Regions from separate parts of the Pseudaeromonas sharmana genome, predicted to be linked through region 2. Evidence: predicted binding sites of a transcription regulator. Region 2 holds the regulator's gene; the other holds the start of a gene.
What was found. Region 2 encodes MetJ, which represses methionine synthesis genes. Its sites were predicted from a motif close to AGANNTCTAGANNTCT; they were not measured.
Positions count from the first base shown of each region.

Region 1: a site for MetJ is predicted at 10,560-10,575, ahead of metN (methionine ABC transporter ATP-binding protein MetN). Genes of this name have one in related genera too.

Region 1 covers NZ_JBHSAF010000015.1:328,771-341,141, forward strand. The annotation lists gene ACFOSS_RS16155 (TIGR01212 family radical SAM protein) at 1-576, shown strand, start outside; gene glgC (glucose-1-phosphate adenylyltransferase) at 791-2,104, shown strand; gene ACFOSS_RS16165 (hypothetical protein) at 2,659-3,204, opposite strand; gene arcB (aerobic respiration two-component sensor histidine kinase ArcB) at 3,614-5,929, shown strand; gene dgt (dGTPase) at 5,947-7,290, shown strand; gene rfaH (transcription/translation regulatory transformer protein RfaH) at 7,295-7,792, opposite strand; gene metQ (methionine ABC transporter substrate-binding lipoprotein MetQ) at 7,928-8,719, opposite strand; gene ACFOSS_RS16190 (methionine ABC transporter permease) at 8,746-9,399, opposite strand; gene metN (methionine ABC transporter ATP-binding protein MetN) at 9,380-10,423, opposite strand; gene arcA (two-component system response regulator ArcA) at 10,725-11,441, opposite strand; gene ACFOSS_RS16205 (hypothetical protein) at 11,735-12,214, opposite strand; gene ACFOSS_RS16210 (tRNA/rRNA methyltransferase) at 12,365-12,371, shown strand, end outside.
Region 2 covers NZ_JBHSAF010000002.1:87,140-99,510, reverse strand. The annotation lists gene ACFOSS_RS03890 (amidase) at 1-152, opposite strand, end outside; gene ACFOSS_RS03885 (sensor domain-containing diguanylate cyclase) at 416-2,119, opposite strand; gene ACFOSS_RS03880 (bifunctional aspartate kinase/homoserine dehydrogenase II) at 2,287-4,716, opposite strand; gene metB (cystathionine gamma-synthase) at 4,738-5,898, opposite strand; gene metJ (met regulon transcriptional regulator MetJ) at 6,072-6,392, shown strand; gene nudE (ADP compounds hydrolase NudE) at 6,649-7,206, opposite strand; gene yrfG (GMP/IMP nucleotidase) at 7,280-7,966, shown strand; gene ACFOSS_RS03855 (type II secretion system protein N) at 8,041-8,793, opposite strand; gene gspM (type II secretion system protein GspM) at 8,797-9,270, opposite strand; gene gspL (type II secretion system protein GspL) at 9,267-10,451, opposite strand; gene gspK (type II secretion system minor pseudopilin GspK) at 10,448-11,434, opposite strand; gene gspJ (type II secretion system minor pseudopilin GspJ) at 11,431-12,045, opposite strand; gene gspI (type II secretion system minor pseudopilin GspI) at 12,032-12,371, opposite strand, start outside.

The DNA of each region.
Region 1 (12,371 bases), on a different contig from region 2:
CCGGATTGCGTGCCCGATGCGGTGCTCGATCTGCTGGCCGGGTATCAGGCGCAGGGGTATGAAATCTGGTTGGAGCTGGGCTTGCAGAGCGCCCATGACGCCACGCTCAAGCGTATCAACCGTGGGCATGACTATCGCGCCTATGAGAATGCCGTGATCTGTGCTCGCAGCCGCGGCCTCAAGGTGTGTACCCATTTGATTGTCGGCCTGCCCGGTGAAGGGGCAATGGACAGTCTGCAAACGCTGCAGCAAGTTGTCCGTACCGGTACTGATGGTATCAAGTTGCACCCGCTGCATGTCGTTACCGGCAGTTCGCTGGGCAAAGCCTGGCAGGCTGGGCGGTTGACGGTGCTCAGTGAGGAGGACTATGTCGCTGCGGCGTGCGCCATGATTCGCCATACGCCACCGCACATTGTCTACCACCGCGTCTCGGCATCGGCCCGTCGACCGACATTATTGGCACCGGCATGGTGCGAGAATCGCTGGCAAGCGATGGTGGCGATCAGCCGTCGGCTGGAATCCGAAGGGGCTCAGGGGTCGGCTCTGGGGCGACCCTATTCTCCAGTGGCCGCCTGACGCCGCGCCAGCGCACAAAACCACGAAATCCCCGGTCACTTGAAAGCGCTTTCGTGAGGCGGGTGACAGTTTCTTTGCGCTCTCCTTTGCATGATGAACCTGCGCCATCTCGACACGTGAGCGCCCTGCTTTTATGGTAGAGCGAGTGCCGGATGCGCTTGACACTTCATCATCGACAAGGAGAGTAACATTGGTATCTGTTGGACCCGGATCCGTGAGTCAGGCCCGTGAGGCGATCAACCAGACCATGGCATTGGTGCTGGCGGGTGGTCGAGGCAGTCGGCTGAAGCAGTTGACTGACAATCGGGCCAAGCCTGCGGTCCATTTTGGGGGCAAGTTCCGCATCATTGATTTTGCCCTGTCAAATTGCATCAATTCCGGAGTTCGCCGGGTGGGGGTGGTGACGCAGTACAAGTCCCACAGTCTGTTGCGTCACCTGCAGGCTGGCTGGTCATTCTTGCGTTACCAGATGAACGAGTTCATCGATCTGTTGCCGGCGCAACAGCGGGTTGACGAGGTTAACTGGTATCGGGGCACGGCAGATGCGGTCTACCAGAATCTCGATATCATCCGCGATTATGGTCCCAAGTACATACTGGTGCTGGCGGGAGATCACGTCTACAAGATGGATTACACCACCTTGCTGATGGATCACGTGGCGCTGGGCGGGCCGGTTACGGTGGCCTGTATCGAGGTACCCAAGTCAGAGGCGTCGGCGTTTGGCATCATGCAGGTGGACGACAATCGGCGCATCGTTGATTTTGTCGAGAAGCCGAGTGAGCCACCGACCATGCCGGGTGATCCCGACCGGTGTCTGGCTTCGATGGGCGTCTATGTGTTTGATGCCGCGTTCCTTTATCAACTGCTGGCAGAGGATCAGGACGATGATAGCTCGTGCCGCGACTTCGGCATGAACATCATTCCCAACGTGGTTAAGCGTGGCCTGGCCAACGCGCATCCGTTCTCGCTCTCCTGTGTTCGGAATCGCGGGCATGACCACTGCTGTTATTGGCGTGATGTCGGTACCGTCGACTCCTTTTGGGAGGCGAATATGGATCTGGCTTCGGTCGTGCCAGAGCTGGATCTGTATGATGAAAACTGGCCTATCTGGACCAATCAAAAGCAGTTGCCCCCCGCCAAATTTGTGCAGGACTACGAAGGCAAATCCGGCAATTCACTGAATTCGGTCTTCTCCGGCGGCGTGATTGTCAGTGGTTCGGATATTGCCAATTCGGTGCTGTTCACGGGGGTGCGCGTTCACTCCAACTGTCAACTCGATGGCGTGGTGGCGTTCCCGGATGTGGTCATTCACCGCGGCTGCCGTCTGCACAAGGTCATCATCGACAAACAGTGTGTGCTGCCACCGGGGTTGGTTATCGGTGAGGATCCAGAGGCGGACGCCCGACGATTCCATCGTAGTGAAAACGGGGTGACCCTGGTCACCAAGGCGATGCTCAAGGCATTGGCGGCACAGAACCCCGGACTATATGACCAGGTTCCTGCCGACCGCCCGGATCGTCCGCGTTAAGCTACGGTTAGGTGTGCTGATGAAGGGGCTGCGGCCCCTTTGTTTTTGGGCTGTACGACCACAATCCGAGCCCGGGCTCGGGAGACGTGGTGCGAGCCGGTTGTTGCTTTATGCGGCACAGGCTGCCGGGCGCGATGCCCTGCCTAGAGCCTCCGTCACGCTGTTTGTGCTGTGGCGGATCAGATGAATGCGGCTACTCCCTATACTGAGCCATCGACTATCCAGCCCGGCTAATTAGACCAATAAAGATATTCAGGCTTATTCAGCGCCGGCATGGCACCATGTTGGCTGGGGATTTCAAACCGTGTTTGCGGTGGTAATTCCATAAGTTGTGTTGGCTGCCATCGTCTTGACATACCCATCGCAAATATCGGGTGTACGACGCGTTGACGAAGATGATTTTGGCGTTACCCATTATTTAAATCTGAGTGCGTAGATGTTATCGACGTCGACAAAATAAAAACGCCCTTCAGGTGGGCGTTTTTCTCGGGGAGGCAGACCAGTTATGTGCTGAGCCATTGGCATGCAGCGATAGAGACGCAACTGAAATATAACTACTGGATGATGTCGTCAATCACTTCGACAATATTTTTAACGCGGCGTTTTTGTAACACAGCGCCGTTCCGGTTCTCCATGATACCAAGCGAATAAGTGCTGTTGATCTCGCTGACTCCCAATGCCTTGAGATGGGCAATCCGGGTTCTCAGGCTCTCGATTTCCTTGCGGATACGTCCCTCTTGTGTCCGGTAGGCAATGAACCCCCCATAGATAGCGCTGGAACCTGTGCGCAAGGTGGCTCCGACCAGTTGGGTTTTGTAGTTGTGCGAGACTTCAAAAATACAGTGTCCTGAATTGAGACAGGATTCAGCATCCGGATATTGGATAGAGATACGAATATGTTTATATTCGCCCCGTAACTGATTTTCGGTGTTATGGTCAGTGACATTAAAGCCATTGTCTCTCATGTAGTCAGTGGCTTCTTGCTTTACATCTTCGATCATGTGAATGATCGAGGCCATCCATTGTTGATTACGATGCTGAGTCAAGCGTTCAAACTCTTCCTTGACATCGGCATGCTCCCTGATTAATGCCAGACTCATATGGTCTTCTCCCTTGTGTTACGGTCCCCGAATATTATGCAATTTGAAAAGGCAAAAATATGATCCGCCTCTATAAGATTCAATTGCGAATTATCTGATCTTCACCTCTCTGTCATTTATTTCGCAAAAAAAGGCGGTGTAACGGCGGTGTTCTATGTGCAATATCAAGTTTGAATATTTATTCAAGATGCAAATGGCAGCCGAGAAATTATTTTTTTGCCGTAACGTTCGAATAATCCTCTCGCCGCTGACGGTGGGAGCATTCGGCGACGCATGGGGAAGGGATCCGCTGAACTCAACCGCAGACGACAGTAAATTGCGTTGTCTTGCCAGCAAAAATGCGGTTCGGGGGTTAGTCGCACGGCGGGAATTGTTATGATGAGCCTCGTCTCGAGTAACGGAGCGCGCGATGCGTCAGATCAAGTCCTGGGCCCAGTATTACGTCGATTGGCTCACTCGCCTCGGCATCATCAAATTCAGCCTGTTGCTGGCTTTTTTCATCATATTGCTGGCGGTGGCCATTCAAGTTGGGGTCACCCTGTTATTGCGCGGCAACATCGACACCGTCGACATTGTGCGCCCGGTGTTTTTCGGTCTGTTGGTCACTCCCTGGGCGGCCTACTTTTTGACCGCGGTCGTCGACGAGCTGGAGGATTCGCGGCAACGGCTGACGCATATGGTCAGCAAGCTGCAGGAGATGCGGGAGCGAGATCAGGGGCTGAATCAGCAACTGCAGAGCAATATCAGCCAGCTGCATCAGCAGATGGAGGAGACGAGAAAGGCTGAAGCGGCACGCCAGCAGGCCATGCAGGATTTGCAGTCCGAAATCCAGCGTCGCAAGCAGACTCAGGTCGAGTTGGAGGAGCGCAGTGCCCTGCTGCGCTCCTTTATCGACAGTTCACCCGACCTCATCTACTACCGCAATGAGCAGGGGGTCTTTGTCGGTTGCAACCAGGCAATGGAGGCACTGACCGGCAAGGATGGGGGCGAGCTCAATGGACTGACGCCCCATGACGTCTATAGCCAGGACATTGCCGATAAGGTGGTCGAGACCGATGGGCTGGTGTTTAGCAATAGCCAACCCTATACCTACGAACAATGGATGGAATATCCGGACGGCCGACGCGCCTGTTTTGAAATGCGCAAAGTGCCTTTCTATGATGCATGGGGCAAACGCCTGGGGTTGCTCGGGTTTGGTCGCGATATTACGGAGCGCAAGCGCTATCAGGAACAATTGGAACAAGCCAGCCGGGAGAAAACGACCTTTATTTCAACCATCAGCCATGAATTGCGTACCCCCCTCAATGGTATTGTGGGTTTAAGTCGTATCTTGCTGGAAACTCGGCTGGATGACGAACAGCGTCGACACATGAATACCATCCACCTCAGCGCGGTGACGTTGGGCAATATCTTCAATGACATCATCGACCTGGATAAGATCGATCGCCACTCGCTGCAACTCGTGCCGGCGCCGATGGATCTGCCGGCTTTTCTCTCGGATCTGGAGTCGCTCACCCGCTTGATGGCCGAGCAGAAGGGCTTGTATCTGCACTTCGATCTGGACGGTGAGTTTCCTGAATGGGTGCGGGTCGATGGGACGCGTCTACGTCAGGTATTGTGGAACCTGACCGGGAATGCCATCAAATTTACCGAACAGGGAGGCGTGACGATTCGTGTCATGTTGACGCCCCTGCCAGATGATAAAGTCCATCTGCGTTTTGATGTCGAAGATACCGGTGTTGGCATTCCGCATGCGGAACAGGAAAAGATCTTTGCCATGTATTATCAGGTGGATGGCCGCCAGCGCGGTATCGGTACCGGAATCGGGCTGGCCGTATCGCGGCAACTGGTTGAGGCGATGGGGGGCACCGTGATGGTGGATAGCGATCCGGGTCAGGGCAGTTGCTTTAGTGTGGAGCTGACGGTTGAGCAGCTGCACCAGGGGGCCACCGAAGTGGTCAGTGAGCTGCCGTCGCTGCGCATCCTGCTGGTGGAGGATGTGGAGCTGAATATTACGGTCGCGACCGCGCTGCTGGAGAAACTGGGGCACCAGGTGACCGCGGCGCGGGACGGTGCTTCGGCGTTGGCGGTGGCTCATCCCGATGCCTTCGATCTGCTGCTGCTGGATATCCAATTGCCGGACATGACGGGGCTGGATGTGGCAGATACGCTGATTCAGCGTTATGGCGCCAGTGCCCTGCCGCCTATGGTGGCGTTGACCGCCAACCTGATCCGCGACAAGGCGGACTATCTGGCTCATGGCTTGCGAGATGTGATTGGCAAGCCTCTGTCAGCCGACAATCTCAAACGCGTACTGAACCACCTGTTTGCCGATACGCTGCCGCCACCGGCACCGACGGCGGCGGTGGTTAAGCCATCACGACCTGAAGTGTTGGATCTGGATTTTCTTGAGGATTATGCCGGTCTGGTCGGGAAAGCCGTGTTGCTCGATGCGGTACGGCTATTTGATGAGATGATGCCGGATTACCTGCTGCGTCTGGAAGAGAACCTGCTGGCCAGGGATCAAGCGGCGATTGTCAGCGAGGCGCACAAAATCAAGAGCGCTGCCGGCGCCATCGGCCTCAAGCGCCTGCATTTGCTGGCAAAACAGGCCCAGTCGCCGGAATTGCCTGCCTGGTGGGACAATATCGCCGACTGGATCGCCGCGCTCAAGGAGAGCTATCCGCGAGACGTCGCGCGCCTGAAACTGTGGTTGCAACAGTAAACGCCAAGAGGTTGTCTATGAGCATGAACTACACCCGCCTGTTACAGGCAGCCAGACCGAGTCAGCCGGATGGCGATCTGCTGCGGGCCAGTGAGCAGGATCGGGCCCGGGTCGTGCAAAGTGCTCCGGTGCGTCGTTTACAGCAAAAGACACAGGTTTTTCCGCTGGATGTGAAAGCCTCGGTTCGCAGCCGGTTGACCCATTCACTGGAAGTGCAGCAGGTCAGTCGGCAGCTGTCGTTGGCTTTATTGCAGCAGGCTCCGCACTTACAACCGTGGATGATGCCGTGGCTTAATTTACTGGAAATGGCCGCATTGCTGCATGACGTGGGCAACCCGCCATTCGGCCATTTTGGCGAATCGGTGATACGGGAATGGCTGCATCAGCACCTGGACTCCTATTTCCAGGTTGCTGTATCTACCGACCCCAGCCTGCGTTGGCAGCAGCAGTTGCGGCCGGATTTGCTGGCGTTTGATGGCAATGCCCAGAGTTTACGCCTGGTGCACAGCCTGCAGCAGCTGGATTTGACCTGTAGCTTGCTGGCCTCCTTGATTAAGGTGCCTCGAGGCATTGATGAAGGCCTGCGCGGTTCTGAAGGGCCGGGCTTTTTCTGTAGCGAACGCGGGCTGATACACCAGCTGCGCTCAACACTGGGGCTGATGCCTGGCGTACGCATGCCGCTCGTCTACTTGCTGGAGGTGGCTGATGATCTCTGCTATTGCATCGCCGATCTGGAGGATGCGGTGGATCGGGGGCTACTGGCGCAGACAACATTAGTGCAGCAACTCAGGGCAACCGATGTGGATCCTGACTATTTGCAGCCCTTGCTGGATGCGGCCTGCCATTCTGGAGAGGGATTTTTTGCCGTCTTCCGCCAACGCTTGACCGATGATGTGATTGCAGTAGCGGTGACCACCTATCTGGAGAATGAAGCCGCCATTCTAAATGGCCAGTTCAACACCACCTTACTGGATGAACAGGCGCCTGCGGTGGCTCTGTTATCCAGGCTGCGGCGTCTGGCTCGCGAGCAGATCTTTCGCAGTCGCGAGATCGAGGCGCTGGAGCTGGAAGGATGTGCCGCCATCTGTGGGGTACTGGATCGCTACGGCCGGCTCCTGATGCTGTCACGCAGTGAATTCACCCGCTTGCTGACGGAGGGCACCGGCAGTGCCTTGTTGCAACGGCTGGTGCGCCGACTGTCACGTCGCCACATCGATGCCTACCATAGAGCCTTGGCTGAATCGGATACCGATGCCGATGAGTGGGAGTGGTATCTGCGAGTCCGCCTGTTGATCGATTATGTCAGCGGCATGACCGATACCTATGTGCAGGCGGAATATCGACTACTACTGGGCTGTTGACCGCTCAAAGCGGCGCAAAGGCACGATTATCGATGCTGTGACGGACCTGATTATGCAGCAGCTCGAGCAGCAGGAAAGAACGAGTGTCTCCGTCTGGCTCCTGATATAGCGCCTCTAGCCCGCAGAAGATACCGTCGCTGATGACCACCTTGTCGCCACAACGAGGCAGGTGACATAACAGCTCGCGCTGTTCGTCGCAATCCTCGCGGCTCATCATGCTGTAGATCAGCTGGGATGGGATCTGGGTCCAATGGGCGCCAAAACGGACCATATGTCGTAACCCGCGGGTGGCGTTCAGACGGTTCGCGGGAAACTGTTCCAGGTCAACGTTGACGAACAGATACGAAGGAAAAAGCGGCTCCTGACGTTTTACACGCTGACCGCGGCAGATACGTTCGACTTCGACCATGGGGTAATAGCTGTCGATACCCTGATTGCGAAGGTGCAGGCTGGCTCGCCCCTCCTCGCGTGGTCGGCAGTAAGCCAGATACCAGGTTGTCATGGGCAATGTTCCGTGCTTTGTAATTAGTATGGCTACATGTGGATCATAATCTTTTAGCAAAAAAAAAGGCTACGCCCGCGTAGCCTTTCTGTGAGTTTACCGTGCTTTACTTAAAATTACACGAGTAGCCTTAGTTTACCAACCCTTGACCAGACCGCCCTTGAACAGCTTGCTGGCTGCTTGATAAACCTCATCGCTCTGATAAGCCTGAACAAATTGCTTCACTTTCTCCGCATCCTTGTTGTCTTCGCGGGCAACGATCAGATTGACATACGGTGACTCTTTGTCTTCAACAAACAGGCCATCGCGGGTCGGCAGCAGATCGATTTGTGACGCATAGGTGGTGTTGATGATGGCAAGATCGACATCGTCCAGTGAGCGAGGCAACTGAGCCGCTTCCAGTTCCACCAGTTTCAGCTGCTTGGGGTTATCGACGATGTCGAGAACCGTGCCATTCAGGCCGACATCGTCTTTGAGCTTGAGCAGTCCCTGCTTTTGCAGCAGTAACAGGGAGCGACCCAGATTGGTCGGATCGTTGGGAACCGCGATTTGGGCACCGGTGGGCAGTTCAGCTACGGATTTGTATTTCTTTGAATAACCGGCGATCGGGTAGACAAAAGTATTGCCGACCGGCACCAGTTTATAGCCACGATCCTTGATCTGGGCATCCAGATACGGCTTATGCTGGAAGGCGTTGACGTCGATGCTGCCATCATTCAGCGCGATGTTTGGCGTCACATAGTCGCTGAAGCTAACAATTTCGACTTCAAGACCAAACTTCTCTTTGGCGACTTTTTTAGCGACTTCGACGACTTGTGCTTCCGTGCCTGCGATGGCGCCGACCTTGATGTGTTTGTCACTGTCACTTTGACCGCAACCTGCCAGCAAGGCTGCAAACAGCGCCAGGGCGGAGAGGGATTTTTTCATGGAAACCTCCTGTTGATGAAAAGCAGTTAACGATGATCTACCCGGCGAACCAGATGCTCACCGATGGATTGAATCAATTGAACCAGAACGACCAGCATGACCACGGTGATCAACATGACCGCCGGATCGAAGCGTTGATAACCATAGCGGATACCGACATCACCCAGGCCACCCCCGCCGATGGCACCGGCCATGGCCGAGTAGTTAACCAGCGTAACGAGCGTAATGGTGATGGCATTGATGATCCCCGGCAAGGCTTCCGGTAGTAGCACCTTGCCAATGATCTGCAGTGGCTTGGCCCCCATCGCCTGTGCGGCTTCAACAAGACCGGCGGGGACCTCAAGCAAGGCGCCTTCAATCAGTCGGGCGACGAACGGGATGGCGCCAACGGTCAGCGGGACTATGGCGGCGATAGTGCCGATACTGGTACCGACGATGAGTCGAGTAAACGGGATAATGGCGACCAGCAGAATGATAAATGGAATAGAGCGGCCAATATTGACCAGGGTTCCCAGCAATTTGTTGAGCATGGGATGTGACAATATGGCTCCCTGTTTGGTGACATGCAGGGCAACACCCAGTGGTACACCGAACAAGGCGCTGAAGGCGGCCGAAGCGCCAACCATGCCCAGCGTTTCGCCCAGTGCGCTCAGCAAGAGATTAATCATGGCTTCGGACATAGCCCAGGACCTCCACTTGGATCTGATGGTGACGCAGGAATTCGATCGTTTGCTCGCAGGCCATTGTCGGAGCGAATAGTTCAGCCAGCAAATAACCAAATTTGACGCCGCCGGCATACTCGATATCGGCGCTCAGAATGCTGACATCCACGCCAAAGCGTCGGCTGACCTCTGAAATAAGCGGACTATCGACACTCTGCCCGGTGAAGCCGAGGCGCAATAACGGCCAGCTGTCGGCTTCAGGAGTAGCACTCAGGCGACGCTGGTACTCTTCCGGAATAGGCAAGTGAATGGTTGACTGGATGAAATCACGTGCCAATGCAGTCTGCGCATGCGAAAAGAACCAGGCGACTTCACCCTGCTCGACCAGACGGCCATCGTGAATGATCGCCACCTTGTCACAGATCGTCTTGACGACGTCCATCTCATGGGTGATCAACAGGATTGTCAGGCCCAGCCGGCGATTGATCTCTTTCAACAGCGCTAGAATAGACTGTGTGGTTTGTGGATCCAGCGCCGAGGTGGCCTCATCACACAGCAGTACCTTGGGTTCAGGGGCGAGGGCACGCGCTATGGCGACACGTTGTTTCTGCCCGCCCGACAACTCGGACGGGTAGGCATGCGCCCGCTCCTGCAAGCCAACCAAGACCAGCAGCTCGGTAACGCGTTGCGCAATACGAGCCTTATCCAGGCCTGCCAGCTCCAGCGGCAGCGCGATATTCTCTGCCACGGTCCGGGACGACAGCAGGTTGAAGTGTTGGAAGATCATCCCGATCTTGCGACGGGATAAGGTCAGGTCGCGCTCGCTCTGTGTTGCCAGATCGACGCCATCGATGACCACAGAGCCCGTTGTCGGGCGTTCGAGCAGGTTTACACAGCGAATAAGCGTGCTCTTGCCGGCCCCGGAGGCGCCAATTACACCGAAGATTTCGCCGCGCTTTACCTGCAGGTCTGTCGGGTGCAACGCCTGTACGGCGCTATCGCCATAACCGTAAACTTTTGAAACTGCAGTTAAATTAATCATGTTTGTTGCGCTCATCCACCGTGGCTATGACTGGCTTACAGTGAAAAGATAGTTGTTATTGCTAAAAGGATTCGCTGCGGATGGATGAAGATGCTATGGCCTGCATGGCATCAAGTCAATGGACTTTTTTATGTCTGGATGGCTAAATGTCTGGAATCGATAGCAAGTTATTAGATAAGTGTGCTCAGTTGACCCCAGAAGACGGCAAGGCTGGGCCTCATGTGATGAAAACAATTAAGGCGCCGACGGCGCCTTAATGAGCTGCGTTTAAGCAGCTAATGATTTGTTTTATTGCTGGTTATCACTCTTCCAGGCTGCCACAGAATCGGTAACCCTCGCCATGAATGGTGGCGATGATCTCTGGCGTTTCGACTACGGATTCAAAATGTTTACGGATGCGGCGAATCGTCACGTCAACCGTACGATCATGAGGTTTTAACTCGCGACCGGTCATTTTCATCAGCAGGTCGGCACGTGTTTGAATTTGACCCGGGTTTTCGCAAAAGTGCAGCAGGGCCCTGAATTCAGAACGTGGTAGACGAATGGCTTCACCTGCTGGAGGAATCAGACAGCGGCTGTTGATATCCAGAGTCCAACCATTGAAACGGTAGTTTTCGATGCTTTGGTTGCTATCATCCCCCCCCCCGGCACGCATGGTGCGGCCGAGGAGGTTCCGCGCGCGGATGGTCAATTCACGCGGGTTGAAAGGTTTGGTGATGTAATCATCGGCGCCGATTTCCAGGCCAAGAATCTTGTCGACTTCGTTGTCCCGACCGGTCAGAAACATCAGGGCGATCTGGCCGCGCTCACGCAATTCCCGAGCCAGTAACAAGCCATTTTTACCAGGCAGATTGATGTCCATGATGACGAGATCAACATCATTGTTTGACAGCAAATCGTGCATCTCATCGCCGTTATTGGCTTCGAGCACATCGTAACCTTCGGCTTCAAAGATGCTCTTCAGGGCGTTGCGGGTCACCAGTTCATCTTCGACAATTAGGATTTGAGGTATATGCATGGCTGGCACTCGAAAGGTTAAAATCTCAGATAAAATTTAACATTTAACAGGGCGAAACGCGATGAATTGTTAATCATCGTTCACAGCACGCTATGACTTATTATGAAATTTCGGCTGTCTCACCACGATCTATTCATGTAATGAGTAAAACAGGCGTTAGTGCCTGAGCTCAATGCGTAAGGAATGTATCAAGTAACAGCCAGTTAACAATGTTTTGATAACCAAAGGTTACTGATTTCTCACGCTTGTTTGACATATGTCAACTTTGTTTTTGCTGGTGTCAAGCTAACGCTCTAAAAACGATAACTGGCACCTAGGGTCAGCTGTGGTTTGCTCGGTGATGGCGATGCATATATCGCTTGCAGTGAGAGACTGGGGCGGGGGTGCCAGACGGATGCCAACTCGAGGTTAAATGAAAGCGATGGCGGCCCGACATGGACCAGCTGGCTTTGAAAGGAGAGCCAGTTACTCCACTGCAGACCTACGCCGCTAATCACTGCATACTCCTGTTCACTGTTCGATGGCATCGGTAATGCACTGACATAATTCCCCGTGTAGGCATAGAGGCTAAGTTTGTCCTGTTCCCGGGGCGATGGTTGTTCTTGAAACCAATACTGTTCCAGTGGAGACAGGCTGAACTCGCTACTGTAGTAACGGCTATCAATGGCGGTCATGGCCTGATCCGGTCGAGCCTGCACGCTTGTCGCCTGGATAAGGCAAATCGCTAACGGCAGCACTGTTGCGCACCAGCCCCGCCCGACGCCATCATTCATATTTGGCCTCCCGTTACCACCTTACGAAGGATGGCATAAGCCGTTCTAAATGGAAGTGATGTGCTGTTTTTTTGTTCTTGTGATGTTGAAGATCACACTGGCGTGTCCGGACGTCAGGCGCTAGATTAAGCCCCCATTTCGGAGGTGGTGATGGATC
Region 2 (12,371 bases):
TGTAGCTGAGCAATGGTTCCCTCAACCGGTTTGAATTCAGCCAGCGGAGCGGGATCGGGCGGCACAGTGGTGGTGTCAGCGTCGCCGCAGGCGGACAATACCGCGCTGGCCAGCAGACAAAATACAAGCGTCTTTGATTGCACAAACAACATGGGGGGCATCCTTTGCAAATGGTCCAAACTGGATTCGATTCATCTCCTCCTGCGCAGAGGAGAATCCAGATATCGCAATGATGATGCCAACTTCCACGTCGCCACATTCAGTGCCCCTCAACCGCAGCCATGCGGGGGGATAGCGCTCGGTTCCAGGGCTTGGGTTTCGTGAAATACGGTGTGGACAAGGTGTCTGGACCACCAAAAATAGAGCATATGCTCATTATTGGCGCGTCATTATTAACCATACTATTAACAATGATTTAGCTAGGATTTACCAGCTCGGGCACTGCACTCGCTGCGTCCCGATGTTGTTGTTTGTCCTGATACATGGCCGCATCGGCGCGTCTTAGCACGCTGTCGAAACAGGGTTCGCCAGAGAGCCACTGACTGCTGCCGATACTCACCGAAACTGCGAGTACGCCATCCTGCCATCGCAATGGACAGCGACTCAGCGTGAGGCGCAAGCGAGCGATCAGCAAGGCGGCCTGATCCGCCTCCAGCCCAGGCAGCAGCAACAAAAACTCGTCTCCACCCATGCGGAAGGCATAATCACCGTGCCGCAGCTGCTGACGCAGCAGGCTGGCAACGTGTTGCAGCATCGCATCTCCAGCCGCATGGCCGTGAATATCATTAATCTGCTTAAAATGGTTGATATCCAGCAACAGCACCGCGACCGCTTGCTCGCGCTGTTGCAACACACCAACCTCCTGTTGGCTGATCTCCTGATAGGCACGGCGGTTATAGAGCCCCGTCAGACTGTCGGTTCGCGACTCCAGTTCGGCACGCAAACGCTGCTCACGCACCTGCTTGATACGATCGATCAGTGCCAACGACATCAGAATGCCATCCACCACCAGCCCACCATCAATCGCCTTATAAGTCACGTAATGAAAAGGCACAAATGCCATCACGGTACAGGCGGTTACCATGGTACCAACCAGTCCGCTCATGGTACCCAGCAGGAAAAAGCGCGCGGCACGATCGCCACACCGCCAGGAGTAGAGCCCCAAACAAAATGAATAGGCACTGACCAACGACGACATGACGATCGCGATCTCGACATGCCAGGGATAGCCGATGATGGGGCCGCTCAGGGCAAGCAACAGCGTCAGATACAGCAAACCGGAGGTTAGTCGATACAGACTCAGATGGCGCCGATGCAGTTCGAGAAAGGAACGGGTAAAAATCAGCCCAGCACACAAAAACAGGAAGATGGCCCCGGACTGCATCCAGTCCTGCCCGCCGGGATTATCGGCGAACAGCCAGGGGAACGTGTAGTTGTTATAAGCGGCGTTCATCAGCACAAAGGTGGCCAGATAGCCGACATAGGCCAATTGATAACGCTCACGCGTACCGACAAACAACAGCAGGTTGTAGAGTAACATGGCCAGGATGGCACCATAGACCAAGCCGCTGAAGATCCCATCGAACATTTGGCTATACAGAAACTGACTTTCGGTGGTCACGTTGATGGAGGCGATGAACGGATCCGGTGTTTGCACGCGCAACAGCACTTCGGATTGTCCAGGCAAAAACAGCACTCGCACATTGGGTGCAGGTACCGCGATTGCACGCGCACTGAATGGCAAACCGTTACCTGTATGATAGTGTGAGACGACCCCGTTCGGTGCCACTATGGTGAAGTCGACCTTATCTAGCCACCCCTGTAGCAGCCAGAGGATGCGCGAAACCGGCTCTGAACTCCGATTTTGCACCGAGAAACGGTACCAATAGGCCGCACGCGTGAAGGTGTGACTGGCCACCGGCTGAGCCAGCGGCACGAACCGTTCGCGAGGTAAGGAGGCCACATACTCCGGCGTCAGATTGCCTTGCGGGTCAGCGAGGTAAGCGACAGACTCACCTATCGCCTCATGTGGCCAGGCCAGATCCAGCGCCGGCAACGCCGCCCAGACCGGACTCATCAGCACATAACACACGCAGGCACACCACCACCGCAACGACATGAAAACGGCTCCTCTGATCCGACCGGAACAGTGTATCTGCCATTGCTAATATTGTCGCCACAGGGCACAAAAACTGCAGCTGAACGCTTAGTGAATCGAGTCAGCCTCTGCCAAAACACGATCATTAAGCGCCAAATGAGGAGGCCCCTAACCCGGGGCCTTTGCATTCAAAGGGCGGCGCAAACCGCCCACAGGTCGGCCTGCACGGCGGCGGCCGTCACTTCGCGCCCCGCACCCGGCCCCTGCAGAATAAGCGGGTTGGTGCGGTACCAGTCCGTCTCGACAGCAAAGATATTGTCGCATGGCCGCAGATTGACGAACGGGTGATGCGGCTCCAGCGCCTCAAGACCCACACTGGCGCGTCCATCCCGCTCCAGACGCGCGACATAACGCAGCATTTTTTGCTGCTGCTGTGCCTCTTCAAACGCATCCAGTACGGGATCATCCAGCTCGGCCAGCCGCTCCATAAATGCCTCTCGGCTCAACTGACGCAACGCGGGCGGTACCAGATTCTGCAGGCTGATCTGTTCCGGTTCCAGCGCAAAACCTGCCTCGCGGGCAAGAATCAGCAATTTGCGGCGGACATCCTGCCCGGACAAGTCTTCCCGCGGATCCGGCTCCGTCAAGCCATGTTGCCACGCCTCCTCGACCAGCTCGGAGAAGGGGCGCGTGCCGTCATACTGCTGGAACAGCCAGCTGAGCGTACCGGAGAAAATACCGCTGATGCCGTGGATTCGGTCACCGGAGTGGGAGAACATCTGCAACGTGCTCTGGATTGGCAAACCAGCACCGACGGTGGCGTTATAACGCCATTGCCGCTGGTGATCGAGAAAGCTCTGCCGGACCTTCTGGTATATCTCCGCCGGTGCCGAACCAGCAAACTTGTTAGCCGTGATCAGATGCGCGCCAACCTGTGCCAGCTCCGGGTAGGCAGCGCTGAGTTCGATACTGGCTGTCAAATCAATGGCAATCAGGTCATCGAAACTGTGCTGCTCCAGCTGCGCCAGGATCTCGGCCCAGGACTGCGGCTGCGGATGAAAGTTGTCCAGCATCTGCAGCGGATCGAGTCCACCATCAGCCAACAGACCACCTCGACTATCGAACACGCCAAACAACGTCAGCTCAAGATGATGTGCCGCCTCCAGGCGCGCTTTCTCCCGGGCGTAGAGCGCCAACCATTGCGAGCCGATGTTGCCGCGGCCAAATAGCACCACCCCAACCCGGCGGGTATGGTGAAATAAACAGGCATGCAGCGACAGCAACAACGGCTCCAACGTCAGCTCACGCACCACGGCAATCAGGCTAATACCTTCTTTGCTGGTCTGAATAAACTCCACCGGCAACTCGGCCAGCAAACGATAGAAGCGGTGACACTGCTCGGCATGATCACAGACCCCGGCACCGACCAGTGCCAGTAAGCTGTAGCCTTCACGTTGTATCAGTCCGGTATAGCCCCCTTCCGACTGAAAAGCCTGCAGCAATGCAAACGCGTTGGGCGCCGCTTCCGGGGTATAGGCCAGTCGCAGCACCTTGCGATCCGGCTGAGCGTGACAGGCCAAGGCGCTGAGCTGCTGGGCCGCTAATTGCTGTTCTATGGCGCCGATGACACTCCCGTACTCCTGGTGCGGTAACACCTTGAGCTCAATCAGCACCACCTGGTCCAGCGACGTGACAATGCGAGCCCCTTTTACCAGCGACTTGCGGCGCAGAATTTGTGTCGAGCCAGCCTGCGGATCGTAACTGCAACGCAACGCCAGCCGTTGCTGGCTATCGATGACAGGTTGCAGGGTGCGGCTGTGCAGCACGGGCGAGCCCAAACGCGCCAGCTCATTGGCCTCAGCTAGCGACAGCCGTTCCAGCAGGTGTGCCGATTTGACACGCCGCGGATCGGCACTGTAGACACCCGCGACATCACTCCAGATGGTGGTGGCTTCAGCCCCCGCCAGCGAGCCCAACAGTGTCGCCGAGTAGTCGGAACCGTTCCGCCCCAGCAACAGGGTGCGCCCAGCGGCGTCGGCAGCAATAAAACCGGTGACCACCACATACTGGCTGCCCAGCTCGGAAAGCAGGCTCTGCAGACGTTCACGGGATGCGGCCACGGCGACACGCGCCAGTGCAGCCTCTTCTGCGAGCAGGAAACGCCGGGCATCAAGCCAGCTGGCCTGGTTGCCACGCTCCTGCAGCAAGGCCGCCAACAGCCGTGCGGACCAGACCTCACCAAACGCCATTAGCCGGTTGCGCTCCAGCGCATCCATAGCGCCTTGTAGCGTCCGGGTGATCTCCTCCAAATCGGCAGCTAGCGCAGCCGACAACTGCAGGTGGCGTTCTCCCTCCAACAAGCCGTCAATCAGACCTTGTTGATAACTCTGCAAAGCACCGAACACCGCCGCCAAAGCGTGATCGCCGCTTTCGCTCAGATCCAGCAGTTGGATCAACCTATTGGTGGTCTTGCCTGCAGCCGAAACGACGATCAGCTCATCGCCACGCCCCTGCTGTTCAATAAGACCGGCCACCCGCCGATAACAGCCAGGATCGGCCAGACTGCTACCACCAAATTTGTGAACCTGACGCGCCAGTGGCGTCGTGAACTGCTGCATACATTCCTCGCTAGAAAATAATCAGGCTGCGGCCTGAGAAAACGCCTGTGCCAAATCAGCAATCAGGTCATCAGCATCTTCAATGCCGACCGACAACCGCAGCAACTGGTCGGAAATACCGGCCACTCGTCGCGCTTCCGGGTCCATACCGGCATGGGTCATGCTTGCCGGATGAGCGACCAGGCTCTCGACGCCACCGAGCGACTCGGCGAGGTTAAACAACTCCAGCGCGTCAAGGAAGCGTTGCATCTGCGCCAGATCAAAATCCACTTCGAAACTGAGCATGGCACCAAAGCCCTGCTGTTGACGACAGGCGATCTCGTGTCCGGGATGGCTTGGCAAACTTGGGTGATAGATGCGTGTTACCTGTGACTGCTGCTGTAAAAACGCAATGATAGATGCGGCATTTTCCTGGTGCTGACGCAGCCGCGGTGCCAGGGTGCGCAAGCCACGCAGGGTCAAATAGGCATCAAATGCCCCACCGGTATGTCCCAGACAGTTACCCCACCAGGCCAGTTGCTCCGCCAATTCAGGCGTCGCCGCGATCACAGCGCCGCCAACCACATCGGAGTGACCGTTGATGTATTTGGTGGTGGAGTGCACCACTATGTCCGCACCCAGCTTGATGGGTTGCTGTAACAGCGGCGACAGAAATGTGTTGTCGACGGCCACTTTCGCCCCTGCGGCATGGGCGGCATCGCACAGGGCCTGAATGTCGACCACGCGCAGCAAGGGGTTGGACGGGGTTTCGACCCAGACCAGCTTGGGTTGCTGTGCCAACGCCGCGGCCAATGCCAGCGGATCCCCCTGATCGACAAACAGCACCCGATAGCTACCGCGCGCGGCAACATGCTGGAATAAGCGATAGGTGCCGCCGTAACAGTCATGGGGGGCAAGCAGCAGATCGCCGGCCTGCAACAGCGCGCTGGCCACCAGGTTGACGGCGCCCATGCCGGTTCCGGTAATCACACAACCAGCGCCGCCCTCCAGGGCCGATAATGCCTGGCCCAGGGTATCCCGGGTCGGATTGCCGGAACGGCTGTAATCGTATTGCCGTTTCTGCCCATATCCAGCAAAGGTATAGTTGGTCGACAAGTAGATAGGAGGCACCACGGATCCGAACTGGTGATCCTCGCCAATTCCTGATTTGACCGCGTGGGTCTGCTGTTTGTAGTTGGCCATGACATCTCTCCTGTTCTGGCTACCGTGCTGGAAACTGGGATTGTTGCTACACCTTACCGAGCCCGACATGGGCCGTCAACACTTCTAGACGTCTAAATGGCTTTGCCTTCAGATTGCCATTACTTCCGGTACGGGTTAGAATCGCGCGGGATTCAATAGTCAACGGGTGAAACATGAAGACAGAGTGGAATGGTGACTATGTCAGTCCGTATGCCGAACATGGCAAGAAGAGTGAACAGGTCAAGAAGATCACCGTATCCATCCCGCTGAAGGTGCTGAAAATTCTGACCGATGAACGCACCCGCCGCCAGGTAAACAATCTGCGCCACGCCACAAACAGTGAGTTGCTGTGCGAGGCATTCTTGCATGCCTTCACCGGTCAGCCACTGCCGTGTGACGAAGACCTGCGCAAGGACCGCCCGGATGACATCCCCAGCGATGTCCAGCGTATCATGCAGGAGCTGGGTAAGCCGATTGAGAAGTTCGACGACTGAGTTCACGTCCAACGCCGAAAAAACAAAAGGCGACCCTGAGGGTCGCCTTTTATTTAATCTGTCAGTTGGAACCTGTTGCCAAAAAAGCGGCCCTGTTCGGGCCGTACAAGCTGTGTGTTATTCGCACAAGGATTCACACGACTAGCGGTGGACACTCCTTGTCACCCGGGCTTTCGCCTCAAGACAACACCATAGTAGGTAATCCCCGCTGACGGCACAGTGACCGAAACCATTTTCTTGTGCATAAATGGTGCAATTAGCGCTGCATTTTCAACCACTCCAGCGCCAGCAGCAAGGCGGCAACGCTGCGCGCATCACTGAACTCCGGCTCTGCCAGCAGCGCCTGCGCCTGCGCCAAGGGCCAACTCACCCGCTCCAAGGGCTCGGGTTCATCGCCGTCCCGCTGCTCCGGATAGAGATCTCTCGCCAGTAACACACTCATCCTGCTACCGAGGAATCCTGGTGCCAGCGTCAGCTCTTTCAGCGGAATAAGCGTTCCGGCACCGAAGCCTGTCTCCTCCATCAACTCGCGGTTGCCGGCCTGATCCGCATTTTCGCCAGGGTCAATCACCCCTTTAGGAAAACCCAGCTCATAGGCGTGGGTCCCGGCGGCATACTCGCGCACCAGCAGCAGGGTGCCGTCGTCCTGGATCGGTACCAACATGACTGCACCCTGGTGCCCCCCCTGCATCCGTTCATACTGCCGCTCAACCCCATTGGCGAACCTCAGGTGCAGGGACTCGATACGAAACAGCCGGCTCTGGGCTACCAGCTCACGCCGGAGAATCTCTGGTTTACGCTTTTCCCGACTCATGCCTGTTCGGCTATACTCGCCGCCTCCACCAGCCTAGACAGGCCATTGTAAGCCAACTGAGACGAGGAACAACATGCTCGCCTGGCAACAGATAGAGACAGTCCTGCTGGACATGGACGGCACCCTGATCGACTTGCATTTCGACAACTTCTTCTGGCAGCACCTGGTCCCGGAACGCTGGGGGGCCGCCCGAGGACTGGATCTGGCCACGGCACAGCAGACACTGGCGCCGGTATTTTCCGGTGTGGCCGGGACACTGAGTTGGTATTGTCTCGATCACTGGCGCCGCGAACTGGGCCTCGACATCATGGCACTGAAGCAGGAAGTGGCGGACAAAATCGCCTGGCGAGAAGATGCGCAAGTATTTCTGCAGCAGCTACGCGCCAGTGGACGCCGCTGTTATCTGTTTACCAATGCCCACCCGGACAGCTTGGCGCTCAAACTGCAGCGTACCGGACTGGATCGCTATCTAGACGGCCTCTATTCGACACACAGTTTTGGGTTGCCCAAAGAGGAGCAGGGCTGCTGGCAGGCGTTACAACAGACGCTGGGATTTGATCCGGCGCGCACGCTGTTTATTGATGACTCGTTACGCATCCTGCAGTCGGCACGGCAATTCGGAATCCGCCATCTGCTCGGCATACTGGCACCGGACAGTCAGCGCCCGGCCCAGGCATTGCCCGGCTTCCCGGCCATCCATCACTACCGCGAGTTGTTAGCATCGCTCAGCGCGGCAGCCCCCCTTGGCAAGCCAGGCTAGCCCTGTACCCGCTCGATACCGAGATTAGCGCCTATTCACCGGATGATGAGGTGAATAGGCGTCCCAAGGCCGATTCAGAATCGACCCGCATAATTCAAACGAATCGCCCCCTGGCTGTCGCGCTGACCAACAAAGTTCAGGTTCTGAGCAAAGGCTGGCGGCATATCGGCCCCCGGTGTCAACTTGCCCTCAAAACGATAGTTGCGTTTGGCATCCAGTTCACCGCGCCCGACCAGCGAGAAGTGTTGCGAAGTTTGTTGCAGCTTGGCCACCAGCGCCCCTTTCTCACAGCTCAGGTCAGCCTGTGCCTGCCCGACTTGCAACGCCCCCATCGGGGTGGTTACCTCGGCCGGCATCCACTGTAATCGACCGGTCAGCTCCTGACATTCGCCCTGCAGGGTGAGGCGCGCTACCGCCAGAGTCAATTGCATGCTGCCACTCGCCGTTACGGGCAAGGGCAGCGGCGACTGACTCAGCAACCAGTCAGCATCAGCCTTCAGGGCGACATCCCGCACCCGCGGCCCCCCTTGCCAGCCCAGCTCCGCGCTACCGGACAACGTATAACGGTCGTGCAGCGTCAACTCAATCACCGGATCGGCCAGTAGCACACTGGTGAGCGGAATACGCCACTCCAGCTTGTTCAAAACCAGGTTACGCCAACTCAGTTGCTCAATCTGACCATGCCACAGGCTGCCGCTGACGCCGGACACCAATAGACCGGGAGGCAATGTTACCCATGGCAACACCCGCGCGGCCGGAGCCTGTGCCAACAAAAACAGCAGGTAACAACACAACCCCGCCAGGGCGATCACAATCTTCTTTTTCATCGCTTATTCGCGCCCCAACTGCAGTCGTCTGACCCGTACCAGCCCCTTGCCGCCCTCGCTGGCCAGCTCAACCAGGCGCGCCGTGACGCCATAGTCACGTTCCATAATCACCAGCCAATTCATCAGGCGCTCAAATTCGACAGGCGCCAGTTCGACTTGTAACTGCTTCTCCATCGGCTGCAGGCGGGTCAAACTCAGCCCCAGCTGACGCGCGGTCTGATTGGCCACCGCCTCCAGCGTCATGTTCACATCGATCGGACGGGCCCCGGATGAACGCAGTGCCACCACATCTCCGGCACGCATCTGCATCCAGTTCAGCGTCTCCTGCTGTACCTTAAGCTGACGCTGGGCATCCTCGACATGCTGATGGAAGGGTTGCCACATCCCCCAGTAGAGAAACGCCAGCAGCAGACAGCTGAACGCAATCAACACCAGACGCCGCTCGCGAAGCGAAATCGAATACCACCACTGCTTCATGATTTGCTCCTCAATACCAGGGTACCCTGCACCTTGCCACCCTCGCTCTTCATGTCCCCTGGCTGGACCGTAAACTGTTCACCAGCCAATTGACGGAAACGGTCAAAATCCTGATAACTCCCTGCGGTTGCCTGCAGTCGAAATTCGTTACGAGCAGCGTCATAACGCAACAGATCTGGACGGACTGCCGGCACCTGTCCGAAGACCGGCCCCAGTAGCATCAATTGACGCACAAAACTGGTCGTCGCTCCCTTGCCGTCCAGTGCCTTCAGATGCTGGGTCATCTGTGACTTGGCATTGATGACCTTGGTCTCGCCGGGAAATAACTGTTTGTAAAGGGTGACGGTCTGCGCTTTAACCGACTTCGCTTCGGCCTGTAATTGCTGTAGAAACAGCACCTGGTTTCCCAACCACAAGGCCGCCAGGACAGCCACTGCCAGCCCGACTTTCCGCCACGGTTGCAATAGTCGTTGCCACTCAGGTTGCCGACGGTAGGCACCGGTCAGCAACGTCACCCGGCTCTCCAACGCCCCTGCCACCAGCAGATGCAACGGCAATTCGGCAGGCGCACTCTGCCACTCCCCTGGCACGTCAACGGGAAGCGGACTGTAACTCACGATAACAGGAGGGGGATCGAAACCTTGCAGCAGAGGGCCGAGCCAACTGTTCTCAACCTGCATGCCAGACCAGGCCCCCGTGCGGAATAACCAGAGATCACGCAGCGCAACGGCGCTCCAGCCCGTGGTTGCCAAGGGTAAGGCCAGCACATCCGGGAGGATGCGCTCCGCGGTCAACCCGGCGGCGCTGAGCCAGGCGAGCCATTGCTGCATGCGCTGGTGATCGACGGCCAGCAGTTGCACTTGATTCCCCTGCTGCTGTAATACGACGAGGTGCAAGGATTCGACATCCGTTGCCACCTCCTCCTCCAGCAGATATGGCAGTGCCTTCAGTGCCTGACGGCCACCACGACCGGGCAACGCCACTGTCTTGAACAACAGATCGGCGGCCGGCACCAGCGCTATGACCGGCCGTCCGCCGGCACGCTCTTGCAACTGGCTCAATGCCTCGGCACCGGCCAGGGTTCCACTGGCGATGATCTCCCGTTCACTGCGCGACCAGACCAGCCAATCAATCACGTCACTGGCCTGTGCTCCCAGGCGGATCAGCAGAATTTCGTTCACTCCTGGCCTCCGTACAGCCGTCTTATCACACTGACTTTATTGTTCGCACGCTTGTACAGGCTGTTGACCCGCAGACGCAAGCTATCGATCTCTATCTGCATTCGCGCCTCAAAAAAATAGCTGCTGACCACCACCGCCGAATAGATCTGGCTGACTTCGCTCAGACCGGTCACAGCGGCAGTCACCTGGCTCATGCCCTTGAAATCTGCCTCCTGCTGCCAACCGTCTGTCGGGCGATCCTGAATCAACTCCAACCCGGTATCATTGCTCATCTTGCCGAGGAACAAGGCCGCCATCAGGGGGGCCTGATAGCCACGCAAGGTGTTGACGTTGATCTTCAGGTCGGTGTTCGGCAATGCGCAGACTTGCGGCAACAAGCGGCGGTATAATGCCGGCGATATCCCCCTGACCATGCGTATCTCACTGACATCGCTCATTTTCTTGTTTGCTGTCAGATAAGGCACCTTCAGCGACTGATACCAGGCATCTTCCGCGCCCAGGCTGGAAAACAGGGTATCGTCACTGTCCAGCCAGTCGATCATCGCCGCAGTGATCTGCTCGGCTTCATAGTCATCCACCTGCAACTGGATCAGCAGCTGCTTGAAGACCTTGCCGGCAAACGGCAACTGCCCGGCAGGTAAACCACTCTCTGTCTTGCCGAGCGCATTGAGATTGAAACACGCCTGAGCATCGACAACCTGCCCGGTAATCAGGCCACCATCGACCGGAAAATTCTGATTCTCACTCGCCCAATACTGCCCCAGCTGGGTGACCAGAGGGCTGTCCTTGATATCTTGATTCAGCACCTTGGCCACCAACGCCTCCGAGCCATAGGCGTACCAGCGCGCCTGGGTCTGGTTCACCAGATTACTGGTGCGAAACAAAGCACTCTGAAAACGGCTGCTGATACTGGTGGCGACCATCATCATCACCGCCAGAATCAGCAATACCACCAACAGGGCTACACCTCGTTGCCGTCTCATGATGTGGTACTCTCGCTGGCAATCAGAAACAGGCGCCGGATTTTGCCATAGTGAGTCAGCTCCAGTTCGACCTCCACCGCTTTGGGTAGCTGGCTGGTACTGTTCCAGGCACTAGCCCACTGACCGTTATGGAAGAACCGGAGACGGAAGCTTTTCACGCCGTCGAGTAACACTGTCGCCGTCGGCTCAGTACCAACCACGGGATCCAGGTAGACATAACTGAGCCGTTCGAGCTTTTCCTCTCGCAGTCGGTAACCGACTTTTTGCAACTGCGAACGTGGCAACTGCGCACCAGGATTGAACCAGCCGCCTCGGACAAACAAGATGGACCAGTCATCACTCTGCATCTGGAATTGCCCAGTCTGGATCACGGCCGAGCTCGCCTCACCATTTACCCGGGTAGGGCGCGCGATCATCTGACTGAAATCCCGCTCCATCATGCCAAACACCCGCTGCAGCTCACCAAGCTGGGCGACTTTTTCGCGCGCCATCTCGTCGTTATGCAGCACCGCAGTCAGCAACTGGTAGGCACCCAGGCTCAGGCTGGCAAAAATCAGCAACGCCACCAGCACTTCTATCAGCGTAAAGCCGCGCATCCTAGCGGGAGACATAGGTTCGTAGCGTCGCACGGGGATTCTTCGCCTCCTTCTCGCTCCGAACCTCGACATCGAGTGCCCGGAAGCTGGCATCTGCAGTTTCAACCCCTTTCCAGCGCCAATACCAGGTTCGTCCCGCCATCTCTTCTTCGCCATTGATCCACGATAAGCCGGGCCAGTTGCGCGTCAATAACACTTCGACCTGGCGGTTATCGGCCACCCAGGTGGCAAAGGTCTTCTCTTCCAGATCGGCCAGACCCGACATCTGCTGGGTGACCGTCTGCACCACGGTCAAACCGGCGAGTGCAAAGATAGCCAGTGCCACCAGCACTTCCAGCAGC